Regions from separate parts of the Mesorhizobium sp. USDA 4132 genome, predicted to be linked through region 2. Evidence: predicted binding sites of a transcription regulator. Region 2 holds the regulator's gene; the other holds the start of a gene.

Region 1 (15,116 bases), 1.6 Mb from region 2:
CGGACATCGATCGGATCGCGCACAAGATGGCCTTCCTGGTCGCGTCCGGTTTGCCCGAGCGGGACGCTCAGATGGCGATGCTCGCGTCCAGCCGCTTCACCGTCGGAAGCGTGCTCGAGGAACAGGCCGAGGCCAGTCTCGGCGCAACTGCGGACGATTTGATCGGGGTTCCGCAGATAGATCACGAAGCCGCTTTCGAAGAAGGGCTGAAGCTGATTCTTGATGGCCTCGCCGCACGAGTGGAGCGCCGATCAACGAGGGCGACCATCGACCGTCAGATGCGGACCTGATTCAGCGCGTCGCTTTCTTGTGAGCGAGATGATCGGCCCGCGGCGCCACTCAGACAGGGGCAGGTCCTGCGAGGTGCGGAGCCGGTTCGCAATACTCAATCAGCAATTCGGTGAGGACCCGTATCTTCCGTGCGGGATGCTGACCTGGCGGGCGGATGACATATGCACCGGCCGGGGGTGGTGGATGACGCGTCATGACCGGCATGAGCGCACCGGAAGCTATATATTCATGAGTAAGGTAATCGGGCAGGTAAGCGATGCCGAGTCCCGCTGTCGCGGCGGCAACGAGAGCTATGCCGTTGTCGGCCTTGAAGCGACCTTGCGGACGAACCGTGATGATCTTGTCGCCATCCATGAGTTGCCAGGCTTCGGTGCCCTGCATGAGGGCCTCGTGAGCGACGAGTTCCTCCGGCGTTTCGGGCGCCCCATGCGCCTTGATATAGTCCGGGCTCGCGACGAGCTTCCCATAGATCGGTCCGACGCGCCTTGCGACCAGGTTGGAGTCCTGGAGATAGCCAACTCGTATCGCGCAATCGTATCCCTCCGTGATGAGATCGACGAAGCGATCACTGTAGCAGGTGTGGATTTGGAGCCGGGGGTGGCGTCGCGCCATTTCCGCAAGGATGGGAGCGAAGTGGGTCGGTCCGAAGGAAAGCGGCACGGCAACTCGCAAGCGGCCGCGAAGGTCACCGGCGGGCAGGATTGTTTCCTTGGCAACGTCGATCTCGGCGCAAACTCTGGCTGCATAGTCTCGGAAAGTGGCGCCGGCTTCCGTGAGAGCGGCGCCCCGGGTCGTTCGTGCAAGCAACTGGACGCCAAGTTCCGCTTCAAGCCGGATTAGCCGACGACTGACGATCGACTTGGAGACGCCGAGCCGGAGCGCAGCCGCGGAAACGCCTCCAGCATCAGCAACTTCTACGAAGGTCTGTAGCTCTTCAATGTCCAAATCAGCGTTCCTTATTTCGCGACACAGCTTACCGCCAAAGGGGACTACCGCAACTTGGATAGGAACGGCAATAGTCCTTGCGGGCAACGTGCCCCTGGCACATGTCTCTGAAAAACCAATGCCGCTCACACGGCAGCAAAGGATGTAACAATGACCTTTCGTAATGGCCTTGCTTCGCTTCTTCGTCCCGAAGATTCAGTACTCGTTCTGATCGACCACCAGCCCTACCAGCTCACCAATCTGAACAGCCACGACCCGCAGGCTGTCGTCAACAATGTGACCGCGCTGGCAAAGCTGGCAAGGGCTTTCAATGTTCCGACGATCCTCACCAGCGTGATCGCGGATCGCGGTGGCAAGCTTTTCAAGCAAATCACCGACGTCTTCCCAGGGCAGGAAGTGATCGACCGGACCTGGGTGAATACCTGGGAGGACGAGAAAGTGGTGGACCTGGTCAAGGCGACCGGCCGCAAGCAATTGATCATCGCAGGCCTATGGACCGAAGTTTGCGTAGCGATGCCCGCGATTCAGGCAGCCGGCGAAGGCTGGGACGTGACCGTAGTTACCGACGCATCGGGCGGAAGTTCAACCGAGTCTCACCAAGTCGCCATACAGCGGATGATTGCGGCCGGCGTCAACATGATGACCTGGATGGCTCTGGCTGGCGAATGGCAGCGCGACTGGGCTCGCACCGAGCATGTCGAAGAGCTGACTGAAGTGCTCATCTCGCACATGAGCGGCAGCGGCATCGCATATCTCTGGGAGCAGCAGCTGCTCAATACGCCGGTGCCGAGCAACGCAGGATGATCTGAGCGGGGGTGACGAAAGACTTGAGCGATCCGGTGCCAACACGCTGGCTGCATATCGAGTTGCGTCATCCCCGCTTCACAAGATGGCCGCCCATGCCTGAATGCAGGGCGGCCGGCATGATCAACGACCATTCCTCCAGCCCTACCCGCGACTGCAGCCGGCTCAGCCCGGCTATCCATCGCCTGGACCGTTTGCGGTCACTCGGCCACCGGATCGCGTCTCCGATGATCGTCCCCAGCGCAACAAGGCGCTCGTGATCAAGGCGATGACCTCGCTATTCCAACGTCATGATGCGTCGGCAGTGGAGTTCCTCTCCGTGACGGATTAGATTCAACACAATCCCAACATTCCCCGAGGTCGCGAGGCGCTGAAGGCGCTTGTTGCTGCACTGTCGAAGGACGTCTATGACGAGCCCGGCCTGATGGTCGCGGAAGGTGCGAGAAATTTGTTACCTTCGTTCGCAAATTCATAAAGGCGGCACACGCTGCCGGTTACCAAAACGTACAGGACGCCTGATTTATGCTTCGCAGCCTCTATAACTGGACGATGGCGCTCAGCGCCCGCAAATCCGCGGCGGTATGGCTTGCTATCATCGCCTTCGTCGAAAGCTCCGTCTTCCTGGTGCCGGCCGACGTGCTGTTCCTGCCGATGGCGCTTGCCCGGCCGGAGCGCGCCTGGCGCTATGCACTGATCGCCACGGTTTTTTCCGTGCTCGGCGGCATTGCCGGCTGGGGCATCGGTTATTTCGCCTTCGATGCGCTTGCCGAACCGATCCTTCAGTTCTGGGGCAAGCTCGACACCTTCAACAAGCTCAAGGCCGGCATCACGTATGAAGCCGTGGTGCTGATGCTGGTGACGTCGGGCTTCGCGCATCTGCCGCCGATCAAGGTGGTGACGATCCTGTCCGGGGTGGCACATATCAATCTCGGCCTGTTCGTCGTCTCGGCGATCGTCACCCGCGGCGCCCGCTTTTTCCTGCTCGCCTGGCTGCTGCGCCGTTACGGCGAGGACATTCGCCATTTCATCGAGAAGCGGCTGGGCCTGATCGCAATGGCGGTCGCGGCGGTGCTGATCGTCGCTTATGTCGCTTACAAATTCCTGACGCATTGAGGCATTCACGTTTCTTGCCTTTGCCCCGGGGGCTCCGGGATCACGCGTCAGCGGGCAAAATAGCGTAGCTCGTCGCCCTTGCGTCCATCGAAATAAGGCGCTTGCCAGCCGTCGTCGGTGTGGAGAAAACCATGCCCGGTCGAGGCTTTCGGTGGAGTTGCACCGGTCAGCAGCGCCTTTCTGCGCTGCTCCTCGAGGACGGCCCGGTAACGGTAATGGTCCTGGACGTCGAGGACATGCACCGCATAGGCGGCCGCGAGCCGCGGCGCGCCCTTGATGATCAGCATGTTCTCGTCATTGGCATAGGACGCCTTGAAACCGAGATTGTGACTGCCGGTGATCACGACACAATCGGTCTGCGACAGCGGATCGATCACCACGACCTTGTCGTGTATGATCGCAGTCCCCGCCGTCAGCAATTCGCGCTGGAAATCCCCGATCAGGTCGCGGATGGCGCTCGCCCTCACCATCATCACGCGGGGTGCACCCTTCAATTGATAGATGGAAGGCGCCGGCGCCTTGGTAGCCCCGTCTTCCTCGTCGGCATCGTCTTCCCGGATCGGAATTTCGTAATTGGGCATCGCCTGTGGCGCGCTGATGGCTCCCAGCACGAGCAGGTCGGGTTTTTCGGCGGCGATCTTGACCGCCTCGCCGATGATGCTGTTGCGGCCTTGCTGGGCCGGATAGAAGCTCAAGAACAGCAAGGCCTGCTTGGCGCCCCGCATCAGGTCGAAGACCTCCTGCATGTCCGGAGGTGTTGCCGGATTCTGGCGCGGAACGCTGACCTTGGACATGTTGGGCGAGAACCATGCTATCGCCTTCGCCGACGGGGCCACCGAAGCAATATCGAGAGGATGCGGAGTCGCTCCATCCGCACGCAGCTGGGGCCCCTGATCGACATTGTTCGGCTTGCTCAGCGGAGCCGGCTCCGGAATCACGTCGGCCAGAAGGCGCTGCCAATAACCGAGATAGACCTCGGCGAGCTTCATGTCCTCGATCATCACCGCATTGTTCGTCTGGCCGCAAAGACCGGTCGACGTCCAGTTGGTGCTGCCGGTCAGCACGGTAATGGGCTCGCCCGTCTTGGAGACCAGCACGCCGAACTTGTTGTGGCCGATATGTTTGCTGTTGTTGAACATCCGGTTCTGCAGACGGTCACCAAGCTTGGCCCGCAATCTGGCGCGTGCAGCCTCGTTGGTCGTATCCCAGGTCTTGCCGTCTTCCGACTTGCCGGCAGTCGAAAGGATCAGGTGGATACGGGCATGATGGATGTCGATGAGGTCGATCAGTTCCTCGTCGTGAAGTTCGTAGAGCGCCAGATAGATATCCGCGTCCAGCTTTTCCGCGAGATCGAAGAAACCTTTGACCGTCTTCAGCGCATCGCCGCCCAGGAACCATCGCAAGGGATCGCGTCTGTCGGCGATGCGTCTGAGAACCTCGCTCTTCGATGGCGTCTTGCCATCGGGGGTCTTCAATTGCTTCCTCAGATTCTGGGTCGACAGGATGCCGTTGTTGAACGCCACCGTGGCCTTGCCAAAGCGGCCGGTCACCAGCAGTTCATCGGTCAAAACGGGCTCCCCGCAGAAAAAGAGGGGGATCGGGTCGCCTTTGTAGCGGGGCTTTCCGGCATCGTCGAGAAAGGGCGCAGTCGCCGAAGGCGGCACCGGCGAGCGCCCTGGACCGGCCAAGCCTACCGGTACGACCTCGTAGCGGACCTTGAATTCCCCTTCCCGCAGCACCGTCTCGTTGCGGCTGCGGCGAAGCGTAAGATCGCGCCAGGAAAATTTCTGGATGGGCCAGACGCTGGTATCCTGCTCCTCGCCCTTCGGATTGGACTGCGTGTCGAAAGCGACCCATGCAGGCAGGACACGCCTTGCAGCCTCATTGCCGGCAAGATCGAAGTGGATCCGGGTTATCATGAACCCGAGACAATCCTTGATGATCCCGTCAGTCCGCCAAGCCAGATAGCCGACTTCGTTGTTGCACCACGCATTCGCCTTGACGATCCTGGACATGGCCATCCCCTACCTTCTGACCATTTCCTAGCAGATCAAATTCGCAGGAATATTACAATCGCAAATCCATGCGTCGTTTTTATACCCGCCCTGATAGATAGTCGGGAAAGGATGTTTCAGAACCCCATCGATTGCTGCGCCGGTTCCGGCGGTGTCAGGTGTACACCCTCGAGCTCCAGCATGCGGGATTTCGAAGTCGAGCCGCCAGGAGCCGAGAAACCGCCGATCTTGCCGCCGGCGGCAAGCACGCGGTGGCATGGGATGATCAGCGCCACCGGGTTTTTGGCCATTGCCTGGCCGACGTCGCGAGCGGCCTCGGGACCGGCGCCGAGTTCCCTGGCGATCGCGCCATAGGTCGTCGTATGCCCCCAGCCGATCCGGCGGGCGGCGGCATAGATCTGCTTGAAGAAGTCGTCCTGACCATCGAGATCCAGCCTGACCTTCGAGAAATCGACTTCCTCGCCGGAAAAATAACGCTTCACGGCGTCGACAGCTTCGAGCACTTCGGGCGGAGGCGTGCCCGGCTCGGCCTCCGGCAGCCGGCGCCGCAGCAGCTTTTCGGTCGAATCCGCGCTTTTGGTCGGGAGCTGGAACCGAGTGATGCCGACATCATTCCAGGCGATGCCGCAGAAGCCGCCGGCAGTTTCAAAAATCAGGTACTGATGCATTGTCATGAGGAAACCTCCGCATTGCGATTGACCTTAAAATCGTGCCTTAGGTCCACGGATTCAACCCGTTTCTTGCCTGAAAGGACGAAGTTCTCGCAGAACTGTCAGTTGAAGTTCCCTGGCCGCTCCTTAAATTTTCCCCCATGAGCGGATCGCAAGCATTGGCTGGAAAAGCGCGCCTGACGGCGGAGAGGCTGCATACGCCTCCCGGCGGCGGACGCTTTGCGATATCGCGCCTGGCGCTCGGGCTTTTTCTCGTCGATCAGGACCGCCACCGGATCGCCGTCGGCTCTGACAAACGGCAGCATGTGCCTCTGAAAGCCGGCGAAGGCTGGATCCTGCCGGCGGGTGCGGCGGGTATTTGCGAATATGACGAGGCGCTGTCTTTCCTGAGACTTGAGGTGCCCGAAAACCTGCTCGCCGATGTGGGCTTCGAACGTCATTCGGATTTCAGGCCGGTTATCGGCACTTTCGACCCGCTGCTGGCGCAGCTTGCACACCAAACAGTGTCGATTGCCGGCCATGCGTCGGCGCTCTACGGTGAAACGATGCAATTGGCGCTCGCGGCGCACCTCGCCCAGATCCTGGCACCTGCCCGGCCGAAGCTTGTCGGCATCGACGACAAGCGGCTGCACCGCGCGCTTGCCTACATCCACGAAAACCTTTCGACCAACCTGTCACTGGAAGACATGGCAGCCGAAGCGGCGATGAGCCGTTTTCACTTTGCGCGGGCATTTACCAGGGCGCTCGGCAAATCGCCACTTCAATACGTCATCCGTGAGCGGATGGAGTTGGCAAAACTGTTCCTGAAGACCACGCGGCTGCCGGTCGCCTCCGTTGCGGCCCGGGTCGGTTATGAGGATGTCTCGCGGTTCGGCCAGCATTTCCGTCGCCACACGGGCAGGACGCCCGCTGCCTTCAGGGCCGATTGAAGCAATAATCGCATAACGAACGCCAAGATCTGCGCCTGTGCCGCTTCTGCGTAACCACCAAATTCCCGTCATTCTAACCAAGATGGGAGAACGCCATGAAAGCCGCTGCTTTTTCAACCTTCTGCGTCGCGATGATGACCTCCGCTGCCCTCGCGGAGGATATCCAGACCCGCAGCGTTTCCTTCGAGAACCAGGGCGCGGCGCTCGCCGGCACGCTCTATCTGCCACCGGACTACAGAGCCGGCGAGAAACGTCCAGGCGTGGTGGTTAGCGGCGCCTGGACCTCCATCAAGGAGCAGATGGCCGGCCGCTACGCCCGCGAAATGGCGGACCGCGGTTTTGCCGCACTCGCCTTCGATCATCGCGGCTGGGGACAGTCGGGCGGTGAAATCCGCTTCAAGGAGGATCCGGCCGAAAAGACCGGCGACATCGCTGCCGCGGCCGAATTCATGGCGACATTGCCGGAAGTGGATGCGGCCAACATCAACGGGCTCGGCATCTGCGCGTCGGCCGGATACATGGCAGCGGCGGCGACGGGCAATGGCAATTTCGCCGCCATCGCATTGGTCGCACCATGGCTGCACAACCGAGAGATCGTCGAGCAGGTCTATGGCGGGCCGGACGGCGTTTCTAGGCTGATCGACACGTCACGCGAGGCGGTGGCCTCCGAGCGCCGGGGTGAACCAAGGATCGTCACCGCCGCCAGCACGACCGACAAGGCCTCGCTCATGTATCAGGTCCCCTATTACACGGAGGCCAATCGCGGCCTTATCCCGCAATATGACAACCGCTTCAACCTCGCCTCCTGGGAGCCGTGGCTGACCTACGATTCCGTTTCTCTCGGGGCAAAGCTCGACAAGCCGACCTTGATCGTTCATTCGGAGGGAGCTGCCGTGCCGCAGGGTGCGCATGCGTTTTACGCGCTGCTGCCGGGCGAGAAATCGGAACTCTGGCTCGACGGTATCAGTCAGTTCGACTTCTACGACCGGTCGGAACCGGTGACGATTGCGGCGGACGCCGCGGCAGCGCATTTCACCCGCGCCAACGCGTCTCGGCAGATCGATCCCGAGGACCGTGCGGCGATCATCGACACGATCACCGATATCGCCGCCGGCGCCGACCGGCATCAATGGGATCGGGTACGTCGCGCCTTCGCCGACGAGGTGACGCTTGACTATACGAGCCTTTGGGGCGGCAAGCCGATTGCCCAACCGGCCGATGAGGTGATCCGGCAATGGTCCGGTTTCCTGCCGGGTTTCGACGAGACGCGGCATCTCGTGACCAATCATACGATCACGGGCTTACAAGGCGAGAAGGCGACCGCCGAGGCCGATTTCCAGGCGACCCATCGCATCGGAACTGATCTCTGGGTGCTGATCGGCAGTTACCGCTACGAGCTCGCCAAGGTTAACGGCAGCTGGAAAATTTCCGCCCTGACCATGATTGCGACGGACGAGACCGGCGACAGGGCGCTCACCCAGCGCGCCGCCGAACGCGCGCCGAAAACCCGCTGAACTTGAGGAGGACCAGGCGGCGGCCGACAGCTTTTCTGGCAGGCTTATCCGCTAAAACCGATGCCGGAGCGGCTCGCAAGTTAACCATGATTGCAATTGTTCCGCATTTGTTCTTTACTCATCCAAGGAGTCTCGCTAAAAATCATTCAACGGCATGAGGTCGCATTACTATGACGGTAGCAAGATGAGCTTGCGCAAGCACGCTAGCCAGCTCTCGTTCCCCTTTGGCGAGAGCTGGCAGCTACCCAACCGGCCAGAACGACGGAAGAGCAAGCTGATGTTCGTGCTCAAGCCTTCCGCTCCCCTCGGTCTCATCATGCATGGCGATGCCATGATTCACGCGACAAACCAGAATACTCGCGATGCCTATCCCGCCGATCTTCTTCATATGAGCCTGCTTTGCATGGAAGAGTTCGATGAGCCGCCCGCGACGCTTATCGAGGCAACCAGGATGGTCATGGCCGGTATCCGGGCAAGGCCTATTCCGATCACCCTCGACAGCAGCGGCCTGTTCGGAGACAGGCGTCACCTCGCCCTGTATCGCGCCAAGGGTAATCCGATTGTCAACCAGTTCGCGCAGATGCTGCGTCATGCCCTCACCCGACACAACCTACCGAATGTCTGGATGGCGGACGCCGCCCCGCATGTGACGCTGATCTATGGCTGCGGCCGAATTGAACCCATGCCTATCGAGCGGAACTACGCCTGGATCGCCGGGGAATTCATGCTGGTCTACAGCCATTATGGCGAAACCCGGCACGAGGAATTCGGGAGATGGAGTTTCGATCCGAATGCCCCTGCTTATCCGATGCGGCCAGAACAGCTCCGCATGACGATTTGACGGAAAAGAATTTCGTGAACATGTCGGGCCGACGGGAGCGCGGGCGTCCTGTGGCCGGTCACCCATTACCAGGAGAGAGCAATTGGTCATCCAGAAACATAAAATCGTGCCCCATCTCTGGTTCGAGAACGACGCCGAAGAAGCGGTCAATTTCTATGTCTCGATATTCGACAATTCAAAGATCACCGATGTCTCGCGCTTTGGCGACGCCGGTCCTGGCTTGAAAGGTTCGGTGATGGCGATGGGCTTCGAACTCGAAGGGCAGAGCTTTGCCGCGATCAACGGCGGACCTTTGGCGAAGTTCAACGGCGCGGTTTCCTTCCTTGTCCATTGCGAGACGCAGGATGAGATCGACCATTATTACGGCAAGCTCGTCGAAGGTGGCCAGCAGCAGCCCTGCGGATGGCTGACGGATCGTTTCGGCCTCGTCTGGCAGGTCAACTATGCCAGGATGGCGACAATGCTGACGGATAGCGACAACGCCCGCGCCAGTCGTGTCATGCAGGCCATGTTCTCGATGAAAAAGATCGAAATTGCCAAACTGGACGCTGCCTACGCGGGGTGACGCAACGCCACCCGCCGATATCAGACCTTGATCGCGAGGCGCAGCCCACCCCAGTGACGCCCGTTGACGGTGATCGGAGCGGAAATGTCCTTCATCAGCACGAACTGGCCGCCGCCCATGTCTCGACGGTAGGTCTGCAGCAGGAAAGGTTCCTTGTTGCGACCGGCCGCCAGGCCGACACGGTCGTTGAAGATGCGCCGGTTGCGGCAGTTGGCGGTATTCCAGGTCACGTCGCCGGGACGCTGGCGCTGCGAAAATTTTCGATTATGGGTCGGCAGATAGCCGTTTTCGTCGATGGCCGCACAAAATGCCACCTGCGGGTCGCTTTCGGCTGCTTGTTCCTGGATCGGCGGCAGGACGGCGTCGGTGAACTCCGTAAAGCGCGTCATGTATTGCACGGGATCGCTGCCGGGGATCGCCGCGTATTGCCGATCGAACAGGGCGCCAAGATCGATGCGGCCGGATTTGACGGCCGCCTCGAAGACGGACGAAACCTCGGCGGCATAGGCCATCACGGCGCGGATATGGGGGCTGTCCGGCGTCTCGATGCCGACGCTCGCCGTCGTCTGGATCATCCGTTCGGAAATCGTCACCACCTCGCCGACGCGGGAAGAGGTCTGCTGCAGCTGGTCGTTGGATTTCAGGATCGCGCTTGCGGCGGAAGCGATCGAAGAGGCGAACTCGCCGCATTGCCGGTCGACGGTCTCGGTGGTCCCGGCAAGCGAAGACGCGTTGTCGAGGATCTGGGTCATGACGCCTTCGACGCCCTTGAATGAGCCCTGGACCTTCATCGCGGTCGTCTTGACGCCCTCGGCCGACTGGCTGGCGCCTTCGCCGGCCGTCACCAGCCGATCGATGCGGCTGTTCAGTTGATCGAGCGTGACCTGGATCGAACTTGTGGTCTGGGAAGTCTGGAGCGAAAGCGCCCGCACTTCCGCGGCGACAACGGCAAAACCCTTGCCGGCTTCGCCAGCACGGGCCGCTTCGATCGCGGCATTCAATGCCAGGAGGTTCGTCTGCCGGGCAATCATGCCGATCGCGTCCGCCAAACGTCCGACGTCTCCGAGCGCTGTGGAAAACAGCTTGATCTCGGCGCCGATTTCCTGCGAGGCATGCACCATGTGGTCGATCGCCGTGATCGAGCCGGAAAGCTGCTCAGCCTGCTCGCCGAGCACCTTGCGAGCGTTCGCCGTCAGCTTGTCGGATTCCTGGAGGGAACGGGCAACATGGCCATTGGCGTCCGCGATCGATTGAGCGGACTGGGTCAAGCGACCAAGCAATTTCGCATGTTCCGAGGATTGCGTCGCCGTATCCTGGATGGCGCCGGCGATATCGACCAGATGAAGGCCAAGCGCGGAAGCCTCGTTTGCAAGCTTGGCGACGGATCGCTTCAACGCCTCGCCGTCGACAGCCATGGGCTCAGACGGCACTTCTTCCCTGACAACCTGTCCGACCAAATCCACATCTCCCGAATATTAGGGGAATATAGGATATCTATGGTTAACGGACAGTTGCCGCGGGTATCTCGCAAAGACATATACTTTAGGCTGAGATACGACACCCCCTCCCGGCCGGATAAGGCGGGAAAGACGGATTAGCCGAGACGATCGAAAGCCTTCGGATCGATGCCGAGGGTGGTCAGGTCGACGTTGCTCGGACGGCGATGGTTTTCAACGGCAGCCGAAACCGAGATTGCGGCGCTCATAACTGCAAAGGCGCGGCCAATGGCGCTGCCACGGGTCTTCTTCTGTACGGACATGTGAAACTCTCCTTTTCGTTCTGCTAAGATATGATGTCTGTGCTGTTTTTGTGCAATGCACAACGAAACAGAGGAGCCATGCAACTGTCACATAACAACCGTTAACCACGCCGGATGGCTTGCGTGGCGAGGGTTGTGCTTGGTATCGGTCGAGCCCAAATGAAGAGGCTTCGATGGCAATCACGATCTACGGCATCAAGAACTGCGACACGATGAAGAAAGCGCGCGACTGGCTCGACCGCAAGGGCGTCACGTACACTTTTCACGATTACAAGGCTGAAGGGATCGACCGGGCGCATCTCGATACCTGGACGGACCGTGCCGGCTGGGAAATCGTGCTCAACCGCGCCGGCACCACGTTCAAGAAGCTCGACGAAACGGACAAGGCAAACCTCAATCGGGAGAAGGCGATCGCGCTGATGCTTGCCCAACCTTCGATGATCAAACGGCCGGTGCTGGAAGCGGAGGGAAAGCTGATCGTCGGCTTCAAGCCGGAGATTTACGAAGAAGCCTTTTCCAAGATCTGAATCCAGGATTCGAGCCATGTCCAAGACAACCCGCGCCACCCAGATGCTCGAAAAGGCCGGTATCGCCTTTGCCACCGTCACCTATGACTACGACCCGAATGCGGACCGGATCGGGATGCAGGCGGCGGAGGCGATCGGCGAGGAGCCGCGCCGTGTCCTAAAGACGCTGATGGCGGAAGTGGACGGCAAAGCGGTCTGCGTCGTGGTGCCGTCGGACCGTGAAGTCTCGATGAAGAAGCTTGCAGCGGCATTCGGCGGTAAGTCGGCGAACATGATGAAGCCCGCCGATGCGGAACGGGCGACCGGTTATCATGTCGGCGGCATCAGCCCTTTCGGTCAAAAGAAACTCGTGCCGACCGCGATCGAGATCACCGCGCTCGACGAGCCGCATGTCTTCATCAATGGCGGCCAGCGCGGACTGCAGGTGCGGCTCGACCCGAAGGCGGCCCGCGACGCACTGAAGGCGGTCGCAGCGCCGCTGGTGGCATGATGGTGATCATGAGTGAAATGACTTCGACCCTTCGAATTCTCGAGCCCTATCCCGGCATCTTCGCCTATTACGATGGCCGGGTGCCCGGCAAACGGCTGCATGCGAAAAGCGCAAACTGGCTGGACGACGGCGCCTATTCGCTGGGCGTCGCGTCCTATGCGATCGTCGATCAAGGCGAGGCGCTGGTCTGTGACACCCATATCTCGCTCAGTCACGCTAAAGCGATCCGCACCCATCTGGAAGGGCTCGGCGTCAGGAAGATCCGCGTCGTGCTCAGCCACTGGCACAAGGATCATATTGCTGGAAACGCGATCTTTGCCGATTGCGAAATCATCGCGCTGACGCTGACGGCCGAGAAGCTGAAAGAAAACCGCGAGAAGATCGAAAGCGCCAATCCACCGATCTCACCTCTCATCATGCCGACGACGCTGTTCGATGGCCAATTCGGTCTCACGGTTGGCCGCCGTCGGATCGAGCTGCATCATTTCGCCATCCACAGCGCCGACGGCAACGTGATCTGGCTGCCGCAGGAACGGCTTCTGTTCGCCGGCGACACGCTGGAAGACACCGTCACCTATATTTCGGAAGCGGCCGAGATCGGTACGCATATCGGCGAACTCGCGCGGATGGCCTCCTGGCCGATCGCAAAAATCCTGCCGGCGCATGGCGATGCGGAGCGTATCGCGGCGGGCGGTTATGGGCCGGACCTGATCGACGCCAACCGCGCCTATCTGCGCCGTATGGCGGGCGCCATCGCCGCCGGCAAGGATATCGATCCCTCGCTGAAGTCGCTCGTCGCAGAAGAGATCGCCTCGGGCGCCGTGCTTTATTTCTCGCCCTACGAGGAGGTTCATGCCAGCAACATTGCTGCGGTCAAGGCGGCGCTGCAGCGCTGACCGGCCGGATGAACCGGCGGATCAAATCATCACGGCCATTTCGCCGACCATTGCTTGAGAGCGGCAAGCGCCGGTGCCGGCCATCTGCGGACCGCCGGACGCAGGATGATCTTCTTTCCCATCGGCTTCCAGGCGAGATAAAGCTTTCTCGCCGAAATATCGGCGGCGACCAGCGCCTCGACCTCGGTGCACATATGCGGCATGCAGGCTTCACCGATATAAAAACCGTTCTTGAACGCTCCGCTGCCGGGTCCGGTGATGGAGTTCTCGAATTCCTGTCGATGCTCGCCAAGCATGGCGTTTGCCGTATCGGCGATCGGACCAATGCCGAGAAGTTCGGAAGGGTGCTCCGCCTTCTTCATGTCATCCCACCCCATCGTCGCATTCGGCTGGAAGGCGACCTTGCCTGCCTCGGCGAAACCTTTTCCGGGCGTCCAGGTCCAGCGCAGGCTCGGCTGTCCGGGGATGGCTTCGGTTGCAAGCAGAAGGTGATCGCCCTCTGCCGCAATCGAAGCGGCACCGCGGCAATCGTCCATCGGCTCGTCGACGCGCAGCTCTCCGCCCGGTGGAAACGAGACGACCAGGGGTGAACCCGGGCATGCGTTGCCGCCGTCCGAACTCACCACCACGACGAATGGTACGCCCGCGACCAGACCGACATTGTCGATCAGCAGGAAGCGATTGGAATGGACCTGCCTGCCGTCGATCGTCAGTTTCTCCTCATCGGCATCGGATGTGATGGCCACCTGATGGTCGAACATGGTCGCTGCAAAATCTGCCGAGAGACTGACGGAGGCCGAGGCGCCGAAGAGAACGGCGCATAACAAGGCGGTTTTCATGAACATCGATCCCTGAGCTTCAATTTTGCCCCAAACCTCTTTAAGTCTCTTCGATGACAGAAATCAGGTGAGGTCTCTCATGACAATCGTGCCGAATTTTCAAACCGTCGTCGATCCTCAAAAGCTCGAAAAGCTGGCGGAAGTGGCCATCAAGGTGGGCTTGCGCCTCGAGAAGGGCCAGGATCTGGTGATCACGGCACCGATCGCCGCCCTGCCGCTCGTGCGGCTGATCACCAAACACGCCTATATGGCCGGTGCCGGCATCGTCACGACCTTCTATTCCGACGAGGAAACGACGCTGGCGCGTTACGAATATGCGCCCGACGGCAGCTTCGACAAGGCATCCGGCTGGCTCTATGACGGCATGGCCCAGGCCTATGCCAACGGTGCCGCACGACTTGCCATTTCCGGCGACAATCCGATGATGCTCTCCGGCCAGGACGCGGCCAAGGTAGCGCGAGCCAACAAGGCCAATTCCATGGCCTACAAGCCGGCGCTCGAAAAGATCGCCAATTTCGACATCAACTGGAACATCGTTTCCTACCCCAACCCCTCCTGGGCGCGCCAGGTCTTCCCCGACGTTCCGGAAGACGTCGCGGTCGGCAAGCTGGCGGACGCGATCTTCGCCGCCTCGCGCGTCGATCTCGCCGATCCGGTCGCGGCTTGGGCCGAACATAACGGCAATCTCAAGAAGCGCTCCACCTGGCTCAACGGCGAGCGCTTTTCCGCGCTCCATTTCACCGGCCCGGGCACCGACCTGACGGTTGGGCTTGCCGATGGCCACGAATGGCATGGCGGGGCGTCGACGGCCAAGAACGGCATTACCTGCAACCCCAACATTCCGACCGAAGAAGTCTTCACCACGCCGCATGCGCTGAAGGTCGAAGGCCATGTCTCCAGCACCAAGCCGCTCTCGC
Region 2 (15,116 bases):
TTCCCTCCCCGCGATCAGAGCAGAATGTCGGTGTAGAGCTCGGACGGATCCGGCTCCGGATCGGCCTGGGCGAAATCGGCGCTATCCGAAACGACGTCGCGGATATCCTTGTCGATCGCCTTCAGCTCGTCTTCGGTCGCCCAGCCTTTTTCGATGAGGCGCAGGCGCACCTGCTCGATCGGGTCGTGCTCGGAGCGCATCTTCTGCACTTCGTCCTTGGAGCGATATTTCGCCGGGTCGGACATGGAGTGGCCGCGATAACGGTAGGTGAGCATTTCGAGAATGATCGGGCCCTTGCCGGAGCGGCAGTGCTCGAGCGCCTCGTCGCCGGCGGCCTTCACGGCACGAACGTCCATGCCGTCGACCTGGATGCCGGGGATGCCGAAGCCGGAACCACGCAGCGAGTAGTTCGACTGCGCCGTCGCACGGGCCGTCGAGGTGCCCATCGCATAACGGTTGTTCTCGACGATATAGACGATCGGCAGCTTCCAGAGGGCCGCCATGTTGAAGCTCTCGTAGACCTGGCCCTGGTTGGCCGCGCCATCGCCGAAATAGGCGACCGAGACGCTGTCGTTACCACGATACCTGTTGGCGAAGGCGAGACCGGTTCCGAGCGAAACCTGGGCGCCGACGATGCCGTGGCCGCCGTAGAAATGCTTTTCCTTGGAGAACATGTGCATCGAGCCGCCCTTCCCCCTGGAATAGCCGCCCTTGCGTCCGGTCAGCTCCGCCATGACGCCACGCGCGCTCATGCCGGTTGCCAGCATATGCCCATGGTCGCGATAGGCGGTGATAACCTGGTCACCCTCCTGCTGCGCCATCTGCATGCCGACGACGACAGCTTCCTGGCCGATATAGAGGTGACAGAAACCACCGATGAAGCCCATGCCGTAGAGCTGGCCGGCCTTTTCCTCGAAACGGCGGATCATCAGCATCTCACGATAGGCGTGAAGATCCTGATCCTTGCCGAAATCCGGGGTGTTTTTGCCCGTAAACTCCTTGGCGGAGGATTTCGAGGCTGATTTGATTGCAGACTTTGCCGCTGGTTTGCGGCCGGATACAGACGCGGTTTTTGTCGGCGCCATTCATCCCTCCCTTTGAGTTCTGCGTTGAGAGCGAGATTACGCTCTGACGTATATCGCCAGATTCCCACTCTGGTTTCGGGGCGTACCATAGGCAAGAAAAGCTGCCCCAGCAATGCCATAAACGCATGGCTCACATTCCGTGCAACACTATGAAAAGGTTACAGAAATATGAAATTAACTGGATTTCGGTTAATTTAGAAGTAGTTGTTGAAGATGACGATTTCGTCGCCGCGCGAGACGTTCAGCTGATAACGGGCGATCTCGTCAAGCATATCCTTGTCGAGCGAACCATCGCTCATCAGCTGAACCTGCCGCTCCAGCGTCTCGCGCCGAGCGGTCAACTTTGCGAGCTCGCCTGCACGCGCCTGCCGCTGACGTTCGAATTCCTCCGTGGCGATCAGCCCGAGATCGCCATGGATGGAATGATAGCCGAAGTAGCAAAGAAACGCGACTGTGATGGCGGGAAGAACAAAACGGCCGAATTTTCTTTTCTTATGATGCTTTGTCCACATACCGCTCTAACGCCTTGCCACGCTTACGGGATCTCAAATCGATCCGAAACAGAGCTTCAAATTCGCAGAACTTGCTTAAGCAATCGTTGACCAGAATCGAGTCCGAAAAAAGCCCGCGTCTTTCGGCGCGGGCTTCCATGAAAATGTCGAACCTGGGAGGCTGTCAGGCCTTCAGGACGCTGCGGCCGGCATAAACGGCCTGCGGACCGAGCATTTCCTCGATGCGGATAAGCTGGTTGTACTTGGCAAGCCGGTCGGAGCGCGACAGCGAGCCGGTCTTGATCTGTCCGCAATTGGTGGCGACGGCGAGATCGGCGATCGTCGAGTCTTCGGTTTCGCCCGAGCGGTGCGACATGACGGCGGTGTAGGCCGCCTTGTGGGCAGTCTCGACGGCATCGAGCGTTTCCGACAGCGAGCCGATCTGATTGACCTTGACCAGGATCGAATTGGCGACGCCCTGCCTGATGCCATCGCGCAGGCGCGACGAGTTGGTGACGAACAGATCGTCGCCGACGAGCTGGCACTTGGCGCCGATCTTGTCGGTCAGGTACTTCCAGCCGGCCCAATCGTCTTCGGCCATGCCGTCTTCGATCGAAATGATTGGGTATTTTGCTGCAAGCTCGGCGAGGTAATCGGCCATGGCTTCCGGCTCGAGCGTGCGGCCCTCGCCTTCCATTTCATATTTGCCGTTCTTGAAGAATTCGGTCGAGGCGCAGTCGAGCGCCAGGCAGACGTCGTCGCCTGGGGTATAGCCGGCCTTCTCGACCGACTTCATGATGAAATCGAGGGCTTCCGGCGCGCTCTTCAGGCCCGGTGCGAAACCACCTTCGTCGCCGACATTGGTGTTGTGACCCTGGGCCGCCAGTTCCTTCCGCAGGACGTGGAAGATCTCCGAGCCCATGCGCACGGCGTCCTTCAGCGTGTCAGCGCCGACCGGCATGATCATGAATTCCTGGAAGTCGATCGGGTTGTCGGCATGAGCGCCGCCGTTGATGATGTTCATCATCGGAACCGGCAGGACATGCGCGTTCGGGCCGCCGACATAACGGTAGAGCGGCAGGCCGGATGTTTCGGCGGCAGCTTTTGCAACGGCGAGCGAGACGCCGAGGATGGCATTGGCGCCGAGGCGGGACTTGTTCGGCGTGCCGTCGAGCGCGATCATCGTCTTGTCGATATGGATCTGGCTCTCGGCATCGAAACCGCCGATCGCATCGAAGATCTCGGTGTTGACGGCTTCGACCGCCTTTTCGACGCCCTTGCCGTGGTAGCGCTTGCCGCCGTCGCGCAGTTCGACGGCTTCATGAGCGCCGGTGGAGGCGCCCGACGGAACGGCCGCACGGCCCATCGAACCGTCTTCCAGATAGACATCCACCTCGACGGTCGGATTGCCGCGGCTGTCGAGAATTTCGCGGGCGATGATATCGGTGATGGCGGTCAAGGGTCTCTCCCTGGGTTTGGACTTGACGTCACGAGGTCACTGAAAATGTCTCATAATCAATGACACGAAAATTACAATCGAAGCAGTTTGCGCGCTTTTTGTGGACGCGCTCAAGCCGCCTTGGCGACGGCGTCGAGGGCAAGCAGCTTTTCGAGGAGCTGCGGCATGTCCTTCAGATGCACCATGTTCGGGCCGTCCGAGGGAGCATTGTCCGGATCCTCGTGAGTTTCGATGAACAGGCCCGCAATGCCGACGGCAACCGCTGCCCGTGCAAGGACCGGCACCATGCTGCGGTCTCCTCCGGTAGAGCCTCCCTGCCCGCCAGGCTGCTGCACAGAATGCGTCGCGTCGAAGATCACCGGAGCCCCCATGGACGCCATGATCGGCAATGAACGCATGTCGGAAACGAGTGTATTGTAGCCGAAGGAGGCGCCGCGTTCGCACAGCAATACGTTGGGATTGCCGCTCGCGGTGATTTTGCCGAGCACGTTCTTCATGTCCCAGGGTGCCAGGAACTGACCCTTCTTGACGTTGACGACGCGGCCGGTCTTGGCAGCGGCGACAAGCAAGTCCGTCTGGCGTGACAGGAAAGCCGGGATCTGCAGGATGTCCACCGTCTTTGCGACGACAGCGCATTGTTCTTCCGTATGAATGTCGGTCAGAACCGGAAAGCCGAACTCCTGCTTCAGGTCAGCGAAGATTTCCATCGACTCTTCGAGCCCGATGCCGCGCTTGCCGGAAATCGACGTGCGGTTGGCCTTGTCGTAGGAGGACTTGTAGACGAGGCCGATGCCGAGCTTGCTGCAGAGTTCCTTCAACGCGCCTGCCATCATGAAGGCGTGGTCGCGGCTTTCCATCTGGCAGGGACCGGCGATCAGCGACAGTTTTGCGTTCTGCGCGAAAACCACCTTGCCGCCTCCTTCGCCGACGGAGACGCTGGAGTTTGCGGTAACTTCCATGATCTATTCCTCGAAGCCGAACAAAACACCCTGGCCGGGCGCCGCCGAGACGAGAACACGGCCCTCCCGGCGGACGAATGCGACGTCATTAGCAGCAAGGGTGATCTCTGTCACGGCAAGATCGGCGGTTTTGAAGATGACCGCCCGGCCGCGCAGTCCTTCGGCGCCCGGGGTCGGCTGAAGCGCAAATTCCGCCTCGAGCTCCCGATCCTGCAGGATCCGGATGCGGGCATTGGCCGCGGCAAGCTGGAGCGGTGCAGCCTCCGGCGCGGCCTTGGTCAGCAGCACCTGTTCGACCAGCGGAGCGAAATCGGCAGGTGTCGGGGCCGACAGGATGATTTCGCTCAGGCCGATAACGGTATTGGCATGCCGCTCCAGCTCGCGGTCGGCAGGCAGCGGGTTGATGCGCTGGCAGGAAAACAGGAAGAACTCGGGCGCGCGGTCATCGCCGGCGAATGCCAGCCGGAAGCTCGCCTGCGTCTCGGAACCGTCGGCCAGGATCATGCCGCGGGAAAATTCCAGCACGTCGCCTGCCGAAACGCCGCGCATCTTGAAACGCGCATGATCGGCCATCGCATCGCGGGTCGCGACAACGAGAGCGGAAAAGCCCTGCCGGTTGGACGTCTTGCGGAAGGCGAGATCGCGGGCGGTGAAAACGTTGCCGCGCTTTGCCGCGACACCCGCATGGCGTCGGTTGGTAAGAGCCAGCGGCTCCAGGTAGGTCCCATCCGAGAAGAATACGCAAGCATTGGCGGTGCCGAAAGGATGAAAAGCATCCGGCGCAACTGTAAAACCGAGCTCCGTGAGCCGGGAACGCGCAGCGGTAAGTCCCGCCACCGGCAGCACGAGATGATCGATCGGTCTTGCGTTCACGCGAGGGCCCCCTGAATTGGAATCGCAAAGCTACTTTGGCAGCGGGCTGGCGCCGCGCAAGTGGTGTGACACCAGATATCTGGCACGCATCTATGAAGAAAAAATCATCATACTTCACAGAAATTTAGGGACTTGCGGAACACATATGGAACATATAGTGTCCGTTCTGGATTTGTTTCCGACTCTGAGGGTGCCAAAAGATGCTCACGCGCAAACAACAGGAATTGCTTCTGTTCATTCACGAACGCATGAAAGAATCCGGTATCCCGCCGTCATTCGACGAAATGAAGGACGCGCTCGACCTTGCGTCCAAGTCCGGAATCCATCGTCTGATCACGGCGCTCGAGGAGCGCGGCTTCATCCGCCGCCTGCCGAACCGGGCCCGCGCGCTGGAAGTCATCAAGCTCCCGGAAGCCTATTCGCCGAGCATTCAGCCGCGGCGCGGTTTTTCGCCCAGCGTCATCGAGGGCAGCCTCGGCAAACCGCAGCCGGCCGCAGCACCTCAGAAACTCGCGGCCAACGATGGCTCGTCGAACGCCACGACCGTTCCCGTCATGGGCCGCATCGCCGCCGGCGTGCCGATCTCGGCGATCCAGAACAACACGCACGACATCTCCGTGCCGGCCGAGATGCTCGGCTCCGGCGAGCATTACGCGCTGGAGGTCAAGGGCGATTCGATGATCGAGGCAGGCATTCTCGATGGCGACACCGTGATCATTCGCAACGGCACGACGGCCAATCCCGGCGACATCATCGTGGCGCTGGTGGACGATGAGGAAGCGACGCTGAAGCGTTTTCGCCGCCGCGGCGCCTCGATCGCGCTCGAAGCCGCCAACCCCGCCTACGAGACCCGCATTTTCGGGCCTGACCGGGTGAAGATCCAGGGCAAGCTCGTCGGCCTCATCCGCCGTTATCACTGATCAGCTGCCGGAGCGGTTCCGGCAACGCGTTGTCGAAACTCTGGCTTCGCCAATCGTAGTGGCGGTGCCTAGTCCAGGGCCGGTCCTCGGCCGCCATTGCGGCACGGACCTGCCAGCGTCGCATGTCGCCCGTGTCGTTCAGCGAAATCTCCAGCGCGCCGGTCTTTCTGAGCGTCGTGCCATTGATCATCAGTCCGCCGGACCGGCATCGGTCGAAGCGTGCCCGCGGGGCGATGACAAGATCGGCGGCGTCGCAGGCAGCGCCAGCATAACGGCCGTCTTCTACGGCCACGATGATGGCATTGCCCGTGCTTGCGGCGCACCAGGCCTTAGGCTCGCAGGTGAAGCGGTCGGAAGTCACCTGGCTTATTCGCAACCTCACTGTTTCGAGTTCCGCCGAGGTCAACTCGCGGCGCTTATCGTTTTTTGCGCCTGCTGGTTTGCGGTCGGGCGGCTTGTCCCTGGCCGGCGACATGTCCGGTTTGGTCGGGTCGCCGAGCAGAAGCGCCCTCTTCCACTGGTCGTAGATGAAATCAGGCGGGCGGGTGCGGTTGGTGGAAACCCGTTCCCCGTTTACGAGCGCCACCATTGTCCCGTCTTCCGAGACCAATATATCCGCCAGAGGCGTCGATCGCTCATGCCAGGAAAGCAGCAGAGCGGTCACCATCAGCGGCGGACCGATCAGCCTTAGCTTCGTCCTGAGCAGGGTCAGCAGCAGGAAGCCTGCCGTTGAGACCGTCAGGAACCATGGATGCTGGCGGCCTATCCCGACATCGCCACCCCAGGCAGCCACGTGCCCGGCAATGGCGATCACCGCTTCCAGGCCAAGGCCCATGAGCTTCATGAAGGGAGCGTCGAGGCCGAAGGGCATCAGCAGCATGCCGACCAGACCGGCCGGCATCACCACGAAGGAGATGATCGGCATGGCTGCGAGGTTTGCGGCGAGGCCATAGGTGGCGATGCGATGAAAATGCTCGACCGAAAACATCGCGGTCGAAACGCCGCCGATCAGCGAGGTGACGAAGACGCCGGCTGCGAAATTCCACGATGCCAGGATCGGCATCACCATGCGGTGACGGAACGGCAGAGGCTGAGGATCGCGGCCCTCGGCCCTCTGTTTCCAGAGCGCGTAACCGGCGACCAGGGCAACGGTGGCGGCAAACGACATCTGGAAGCTCGGCCCGAGCATTTCCGAGGGCGACATGGCGATGATGACGAGCGCGGACAGCGCCACATTGTGCAGGCTGATCGACGGTCGGTCGAAGAGGACGGCAACCAGCATGATTGCCATCATGATGTAGGCCCGCTCGGCCGAAACGCCGAAACCGGAGATCAGGTAATAGGCGGTGACCATTATCAGAGCGCCGAGTGCGGCGATCTTCTTCACCGGATAGGCGTGGCCGAAGCCCATAAAGACCGCGAGCACGGTCCGCACGCCGACGAAGAAGATACCGGCGGCGAGCGCCATGTTCAGTCCGGAAATGGCGACGATATGGGCTAATCCCGAAAGCCGTAAAGCTTCGGTCGTTCCCTTGGAGATCGCCCGGCGTTCGTCCGTCACGATTGCCGCGGCAAAGGCGCCGGAATCTCCCGGCACGGTCTCGCGGATACGGGTGGCGATTGCGCTGCGGAGATCGAAAAGCCGGCTTTCGATGTCGGCAATCCAGCTCCGGGTCGACGGACCGGCAGCCTGTTTTTTCGGCGCTCCATAGAAAAATCCGACCGCGCCGATGCCGTCGAAATAGGAGGAGAAGGCAAAGTCGTTGAGGCCAGGCAGTGCAGGTCCGGAGGGTGGTGAAAGGCGCGCGCGGCCGCTGATCGTCTCGCCGATCTGGGCGGGCTCATGTCGAGACCTTGCAAGCAGCGATACACGCTCCGGCGGGCGCCTGACTTCCGGATTGGATGTCCGGTCGATAAGGACGACATAGCGCCAACGGCCCTGGGCATCGATCTCCCTGCGCTCGACCACGCCGGCAAGTTCGGTTGTCACCGGCGTATCGAGAACGACGGTGGACCGCCGCCACGTCTCGAACTGTGCCAGCATCATGCCGCCCAGAAAGAGCGCGACACCGAGCGGCAAGAGATGGATCGTGCCGGAGCGGTGGCGCGAGACGATGACGAAGATCGTACATACGCAAAAAACGAGGAAAAACGGCCAGAACGCAGGGTTATGGGGCAGTGCGAACCAGCAGACGGCCCCTGCCCCGACGACGACCGGCAGGAAAAGGAAGCCATGGCCATAGACCGTCTCCTCTTCCAGCATGACCGGGAGACGGCGTAGCAACCGATCGAGGCGCCGGCTCGCGGAGCGGCGAAAGCCCTCGTCCAGCGTATGGACCGGCGGGCGGCGCTCGATCGCGGGGAAAAGCTCGGCCAGATTTCGGAGCTTGCCCGAGTCGGGAGCGCTTGTGTTTATGCGGGGGTCCGGCGGCCGGGATATCAGTTTCCCTGCCTTGGCATGCGTCGGAAATGCATTTTCCTCCGGCATGAAACGCTCTGTCCGCCCCACCGCCAGACATGCGGCAATACAACCTGCGCGCTTATTCTTCGGTCGTCAACTGGCGGTTAAATATCGGGAATTCCGAGCCGCCGAAAGGGCATGCAACAGGAAGTTGGACATCCAAGCAAAAGCTGTTGCTCAATAATTTTTCGCGCTGCACAAAATGCCGTCACGACAGCTTGGCATCAGCTTTAGGATCATATAGCTAAACTGGTGGACGCTTAATTCTTGTGGCGCTTTTAGGGCGCCATGCCGCCAAAAGGTTGGAGGATCAGCATGACGGAAACAAGCGCAAATCTGGTAATCGGTGACAGACAAGTCGATCTGCCGGTCAAGTCGGGGACCATAGGTCCCGATGTGGTCGATATCGGCGCTCTCTACAAGCACACCGGCACCTTCACCTACGACCCCGGCTTCACCTCGACGGCGTCTTGCGAATCCAAGATCACCTATATCGATGGCGACGCCGGCATCCTGCTGCATCGCGGTTATCCGATCGAACAGCTCGCCGAGCACGGCGACTTCCTGGAAACCTGCTACCTGCTGCTTTACGGGGAACTGCCGACCGCTGCCCAGAAGAAGGACTTCGACTATCGCGTGACCCACCACACGATGGTCCATGAACAGATGAGCCGCTTCTTCACCGGCTTCCGCCGCGACGCCCATCCGATGGCCGTCATGTGCGGCTGTGTCGGGGCGCTGTCTGCCTTCTATCACGACTCCACCGACATCACCGATCCGCATCAGCGCATGGTCGCTTCGCTGCGCATGATCGCCAAGATGCCGACGCTTGCCGCGATGGCCTACAAGTACCATATCGGCCAGCCCTTTGTTTATCCGCAGAACAACCTGGACTATGCGTCGAACTTCCTGCGCATGTGCTTTGCGGTTCCGTGCGAGGAGTATGTGGTCAATCCGGTGCTGTCGCGCGCCATGGACCGCATCTTCATCCTGCATGCTGACCACGAGCAGAACGCTTCGACCTCGACGGTCCGCCTCGCCGGTTCCTCGGGCGCCAACCCGTTCGCCTGCATCGCGGCCGGCATTGCCTGCCTCTGGGGCCCGGCCCACGGCGGCGCCAACGAAGCTGCGCTCAACATGCTGACGGAAATCGGCACGGTCGACAAGATCCCGGAATATATCGCCCGCGCCAAGGACAAGAACGATCCGTTCCGCCTGATGGGCTTCGGTCACCGCGTCTACAAGAACTACGATCCGCGCGCCAAGATCATGCAGAAGACCACGCATGAAGTGCTCGGCGAACTTGGCCACAAGGATGATCCGCTCCTGCAGGTCGCGATGGAACTGGAACGCATCGCGCTCACCGACGAGTACTTCATCGAGAAGAAGCTCTACCCGAATATCGACTTCTATTCGGGCATCACGCTGAAGGCGATGGGCTTCCCCACCACCATGTTCACCGTGCTCTTCGCTCTCGCCCGCACCGTCGGCTGGATCGCCCAGTGGGCCGAAATGATCGAAGATCCGCAGCAGCGCATCGGCCGCCCGCGTCAGCTCTATACCGGCGAAGCGCAGCGCGACTACATCCCGGTTTCCAAGCGTTAATCGGCAATCACAACCAAATAAAAACCCGGTCAGAAATGGCCGGGTTTTTTGGTGTCCATAACCTGGAGAACGATGCCGGCGGCCGCCTCGCCCGGCGGCACGGGCACCTGCAGGCGCTCCCACGTAAGATCGAAACCTTCGATCATGGCGCGACGCTGCATCGTGTCGGAGGACAAGCGCTCGGCCCAGCGGCACAGGCTTGCCGGCCGCACCACCTCGTTGACGTATTCCGGCACGACGACATAGTCGGCGATGAGGTTCGGCAGGGCGCCGGACCAGGTCTTGATGCGTTTTGCGAGCATGGTGATCAGCCAGTCGGTCTTATAGGCCGAGACCAGTGGAATCCCGGCAAGACCGAGTTCCAAGATAACCGTGCCCGAGGCTGCAAGCGCCGCATCGGCTTCGGCGAATGCCGCCCATTTGCCGTCCGTATCAGCGGTGATCTCCGGCTTGACCTCGAAACCGGCAACGATCTCGCGCACCAGCTTTTCCTGGCGGGCAACCGTCGGCAACACGAAGCGGGTCGGTCCGTTGCGGGCGACGAACTCGCGGGCCGCCTCGCCGAAGATCGGCAGTAGCGCCTTGATCTCCGCCGACCGGGAGCCCGGCAACAGCATGATCGTCCTCTGTTCGCCCTGCGCCTTTACGGGGCGTTCGGCACGGATACCGCGGACCTTGAGGAGCGACGGATCGGCGGTCAGGCGGTGACCGACGAATGTTGTTTCGGGTCCGCCGAGACGCTTCATGGCCTCGGGCTCGAACGGCAGCACAGCCAGGACATGATCGACATAGGCGAGCATCGCCTTGGCGCGGTATTCCTTCCATGCCCAGACGCTCGGGCAGACATAATCGACGATCGGCAGGTCCGGCAGAGCGGCCCTTACCTTCTTGGCGACGCGATGGGTGAAATCAGGACTGTCGATGATGATCAGCACATCCGGCTTTGCAGCAACGATGGCCGCCACCGTCTGATTGATCCGCTTGACCAGGTTCGGCAGGCGGGCGATCACCTGGGTAAACCCCATGATCGACAGCTCCGAAAAATCGAAGAGCGGATTGAGGCCCTGCGCTTCGAGCGCCTCGCCGCCGACCCCGATGAGTTCGACCTCGCCGCCACAAGCTGCCTTCAAGGCCGTAATCAGATCGCCGCCGAGGAGATCGCCGGATACTTCGCCGGCGATGACGCCAACCTTCAAGGTCTTGACCATCACAATCCTCCTTGCGGCAGACCGGGATCGATACCGCAGACGAAAATACCGGCAGCATCGGCCGCGGCAATCATCTTCGCTTCTTCCAGCACAAGTGCGCGCCCCGCCTCCACGGCGATGCCCGCGAGCCCGGCCCGGATGACATTCTCGACGGTCGACGGGCCGATCGTCGGCAGGTCGGCGCGCATATCCTGTTGCGGTTTGCAAAGCTTGACGAGCACGCCTTTGCGGCGGGCCGAAATGCGGCCCTCGGCGCGCAATGCCGTCACCCGTTCGAGCATCCGGTCCGTGCCCTCGACGCCCTCGAGCGCCACAACACGTCCACCGACGCTGACGGCGCCCTGGCCGATATCGAGTTCGCCGAGACGCTTGGCGGCTTCGGACGCACGATCGATGTCGCGGCGATCATCATCGGATGGCGTATGAGCACCGAGCGGTCCGGTCTTGGCGAGCAGGCCGGGGACGATGTCGTGGGCGCCCAGCACCTCGCAGCCCATCGCCTCGATGAGCTTGATGACCATCTGGAGCACTGAATCGTCACCGCCGGACAGCAGCGTGCGAACCACGGAGGGGACTTTCAGGATGGTGCGGAAGGTTGGATGGATGTCGCGCCAGTCAGGTCTTCGCGCCACACCTCCCGAGAGGATGACGCGGGTGACGCCCTTGTCGCGAAACAGGCGCTCGATTGCGGCAAGATCGCCGACGCCGACGGAAACCGCCTCGAAACCATCAAAGCTGTGATCGGATTCATTGGCGAGCGCGAGAATGAGCGGCGCTTCACCGGCTTGCTGCGCGGCTTTTGCTACATAGAGCGGTAAAAAGCCCTTCCCGGCGATGATCGCCAGCCGGCCCTTCGGCGCAAGGCTCGGGAGGCCGGCCATCGCGGGTCAGCCCTTGCCGCGGAACGTCGAGGAAATGGCGCGATCGCTATCGGCCGCGATAAAATCAAGGATTTCCATCGCTTCCTTGCAATCGGCGTAGTCGTTACGGATCGCCGCTGCGTTGGCGCGGATGTTGCTCTCGCCCTCGAAGATCTGCTTGAAGGCGCGGCGGACGACATGGATGGTCGCCCGTTCAATGCCGGCGCGGGTCATGCCGACCACGTTGAGACCACCGAGCACGCCGGGATTGCCGTTCAGCATGCCATACGGGATGACGTCGTAATTGACGGCCGTTAGCCCGCCGATGAAAGCCTGGCGGCCGATGCGGGTGAACTGATGCACCGCGCAGCCGCCACCGAGGATCGCCCGATCAGCCACATGGACATGACCCGCGAGCATGACATTGTTCGACATAATGATGTCGTTGCCGAGCTGACAGTCATGCGCCACGTGCGAATTGGCGAGGAACAGGCAGTTGTTGCCAACGACGGTCTTGCCACCGCCGCCGACCGTGCCGCAATTCATCGTCACGCCTTCGCGCATGGTACAATTATCGCCAACCGTCAGCGTCGAATCCTCGCCAGCCTCATGAAGGCTCTGGGAGACGCCGCCGATGATCGCCATCGGGAAAATTCGGCAGTTGCGGCCGATCTCGGTACGGCCGCTTACCACAGCATGCGAAACCAGCTCGACGCCATCCTTCAGCACCACACGCGGACCGACATGCGAAAACGGGCCGACGACGACATTCTCGCCGATGACGGCACCGTCCTCGACCAAAGCTAACGGATGGATGCGTGCGCTAGCTGCAATGCTTTTCATTCTTCTTCCTTGCGCCGGATCATCGCGCCGATATCGGCTTCGGCAACAAGTACGCCGTCTACCTTCGCGTCACAATGGAATTTCCAGATATTGCCGCGCTGTTTCTGCTTGGTGACATGGAACTCGACCCGGTCGCCCGGCACGACCGGCTTGCGGAAGCGGGCATTGTCGATGGTCATGAAGTAGACGAGATTGCCACCCTCGCCTTCCTTCCTGGCGCAGATTGCGCCGGCGGTCTGCGCCATGCCTTCAATCAGCAGCACGCCCGGCATGATCGGCCGCTCCGGGAAATGCCCGGTGAAATGCGGCTCGTTGGCGGTGACGTTCTTGATGCCGATCGCGGAATTATCGCCATCGATCTCGACGATCTTATCGACCAGGAGAAAAGGATAGCGGTGCGGCAGCAGCTTCATGATTTCCTGAATATCGGCCGCGCCGAGCACCGGCTTGGTCTCATCAGTCATTCTTCTTCTCTCCTCTGCGTTTCGCCCGCTCGTCCGAACGCATCAAGACTTCCGCGGTATCGCGGAGGAAATCCGGCATCGGGCGGGCGGGAATGCCGCCATAACGCGCCCCGGCGGGAATATCCCCCACCACACCGCTCATCGCGGCGATCTGCACGCCGTCTCCAATCGAGATGTGTCCATTAATACCGGATGCGCCACCGATCAATACTCCGTCGCCGATCCGCGTCGAACCGGCAATACCTGCGCCGCTCGCAATGCCGCAATGGCGGCCGATGCGGACGTTGTGGGCGATCTGAACCTGATTGTCGATCTTAGTGCCTTCGCCGATGACCGTATCATCCATGGCGCCGCGATCGACGGTCGTGTTGGCGCCGATCTCGACATTGTCCTGGATGATGACGCGGCCGATCTGAACGATTTTCAGCATGCCTCTCGGACCCGGAGCAAAACCGAAGCCATCCTGGCCGATGCGAACGCCATTATGGATGATCACGCCATTGCCGATGAGAGCTGCAACCACGCTCGCACCCGCAGCGATCGTGCAATCCCGGCCGATCTTGACATCGGCGCCGATGACGCTGCCGGCGCCGATACGAGTGCCGGTGCCGATTTCCGCCCGCGCGCCGATCACGGCCATGGGCTCGACTTCGACGCCGGGTTCAAGCCTGGCGGTTGGATCCACGAAAGCGGCCGGCGAAATGCCGGGCGGAAACGAGGTGATCGGGGATGGTCGCATCGCGATCGGATGCAGGATAGCACCCGCCTGCGCAAACGCCGTGTGCGGGGTCTTGGTCAGCACAACCGGGATATGGGCCGGGATGATGGAACGGATCGCCGTGTCACAAATAATCGCGGAAGCCTTGCAGCTTTCCAGTTCGCGACGGCTTTTCCGGGACAGGATATAACAGATCTCGCCTTCGCCGGCCCGCGCAACCGGCGCAACGGAACGGATCAGCCGATCTCCGGCGCTGCCATCAAGCAATTCGGCCCCAAGAAGGGCGGCCAACTCGCGCAGGCTCACGCCATCATGGGGCGGAAAGAATTCATTGTGGTCCATAAAGCTAAAGCTCCAGAACAGATTTCCGCCCGCAATCGCGAGCGGAGATGATCAGAACTGGTTCGCCATGCTGAACCGGAATTCCTGGGTTTCGTCGAAGTCTTCCTTCATGACGGGATGCGCGTAGTCGAAGCGGATGTTGCCGAACGGCGACGCCCACATGATACCCGCACCGACCGAAGCACGCCAGTTCATGCTGGTGCCCTGCGCGGTGCTGGTGCCGAGCGGAACATCGTTGCCGTAAAGTGTACCGGCATCGGCAAAGACAGCAGCACGCAGACCGAAGTCTTCCGGAACAGCCGGCATCGGCATCGTCATTTCGGCAGAGGCCGTAAAGTAGGTCGTGCCACCGAGCGCGTCGCCGTGATCAGTCGTACGCGGACCGATACCGTCGTTCTCGAAGCCGCGGACCTGACGACCGCCGATCGTGAACTGATCGAAGACATGCAGATTGTCGCCGGTGGAAACCACATGGCCGGCGCCGACTGCGATGGAGCCGATCAGGTCAGCTTCGGTCGACAGGAGCTGGAAGTAACGGGCACGACCGGAAATCTTGTAGAAGTCGGAGTCGCCACCGAGACCTGCATATTCATGCGTGATCGTCGCGTAGATGCCTTCGCGCGGCAGCGTCTGGCTGTCGAGCGTATTGTAGGTCAGCGTCTGCGAAATCGACGATTGAACGAACTTGCCGTTGTCGATCATCGAGATGTAAGGCGACGAAAGATTGTCGTCTACGGTGCCAGGAACGCCGTCAGCGCCGAAGGCACCGTCGTTGGAGTACTCGATTTCCTTGTAGGTGTAGCGGAACGTCGTCGCCAGATCTTCGGT

What was found. The regulator LexA, encoded in region 2, represses DNA repair genes until DNA is damaged. The targets are predictions, from matches to a motif close to TGTTCNNNNTGTGTTCNG.
Region 1: ACZ9IU_RS01890 (2'-5' RNA ligase family protein) is a predicted target of LexA. The motif match lies at 8,380-8,397, and genes of this name have one in related genera.

Annotation. Positions count from the first base shown of each region.
Region 1 covers NZ_JBWCCP010000001.1:369,025-384,140, reverse strand. The annotation lists gene ACZ9IU_RS01930 (TetR/AcrR family transcriptional regulator C-terminal domain-containing protein) at 1-290, shown strand, start outside; gene ACZ9IU_RS01925 (LysR family transcriptional regulator) at 340-1,236, opposite strand; gene ACZ9IU_RS01920 (hydrolase) at 1,387-2,040, shown strand; gene ACZ9IU_RS01915 (YqaA family protein) at 2,563-3,153, shown strand; gene ACZ9IU_RS01910 (phospholipase D-like domain-containing protein) at 3,201-5,168, opposite strand; gene ACZ9IU_RS01905 (methylated-DNA--[protein]-cysteine S-methyltransferase) at 5,285-5,842, opposite strand; gene ACZ9IU_RS01900 (helix-turn-helix domain-containing protein) at 5,998-6,768, shown strand; gene ACZ9IU_RS01895 (nuclear transport factor 2 family protein) at 6,864-8,282, shown strand; gene ACZ9IU_RS01890 (2'-5' RNA ligase family protein) at 8,467-9,123, shown strand; gene ACZ9IU_RS01885 (VOC family protein) at 9,206-9,688, shown strand; gene ACZ9IU_RS01880 (methyl-accepting chemotaxis protein) at 9,709-11,103, opposite strand; gene ACZ9IU_RS01875 (hypothetical protein) at 11,283-11,447, opposite strand; gene ACZ9IU_RS01870 (ArsC family reductase) at 11,621-11,974, shown strand; gene ybaK (Cys-tRNA(Pro) deacylase) at 11,991-12,464, shown strand; gene ACZ9IU_RS01860 (MBL fold metallo-hydrolase) at 12,473-13,360, shown strand; gene ACZ9IU_RS01855 (Ivy family c-type lysozyme inhibitor) at 13,390-14,199, opposite strand; gene ACZ9IU_RS01850 (aminopeptidase) at 14,279-15,116, shown strand, end outside.
Region 2 covers NZ_JBWCCP010000001.1:1,946,370-1,961,485, reverse strand. The annotation lists gene pdhA (pyruvate dehydrogenase (acetyl-transferring) E1 component subunit alpha) at 15-1,085, opposite strand; gene ACZ9IU_RS10230 (FtsB family cell division protein) at 1,280-1,597, opposite strand; gene eno (phosphopyruvate hydratase) at 1,761-3,035, opposite strand; gene kdsA (3-deoxy-8-phosphooctulonate synthase) at 3,146-3,994, opposite strand; gene ACZ9IU_RS10215 (VOC family protein) at 3,998-4,867, opposite strand; gene lexA (transcriptional repressor LexA) at 5,068-5,787, shown strand; gene ACZ9IU_RS10205 (ComEC/Rec2 family competence protein) at 5,768-8,275, opposite strand; gene gltA (citrate synthase) at 8,564-9,853, shown strand; gene lpxB (lipid-A-disaccharide synthase) at 9,883-11,061, opposite strand; gene ACZ9IU_RS10190 (LpxI family protein) at 11,061-11,942, opposite strand; gene lpxA (acyl-ACP--UDP-N-acetylglucosamine O-acyltransferase) at 11,949-12,764, opposite strand; gene fabZ (3-hydroxyacyl-ACP dehydratase FabZ) at 12,761-13,228, opposite strand; gene lpxD (UDP-3-O-(3-hydroxymyristoyl)glucosamine N-acyltransferase) at 13,221-14,288, opposite strand; gene bamA (outer membrane protein assembly factor BamA) at 14,340-15,116, opposite strand, start outside.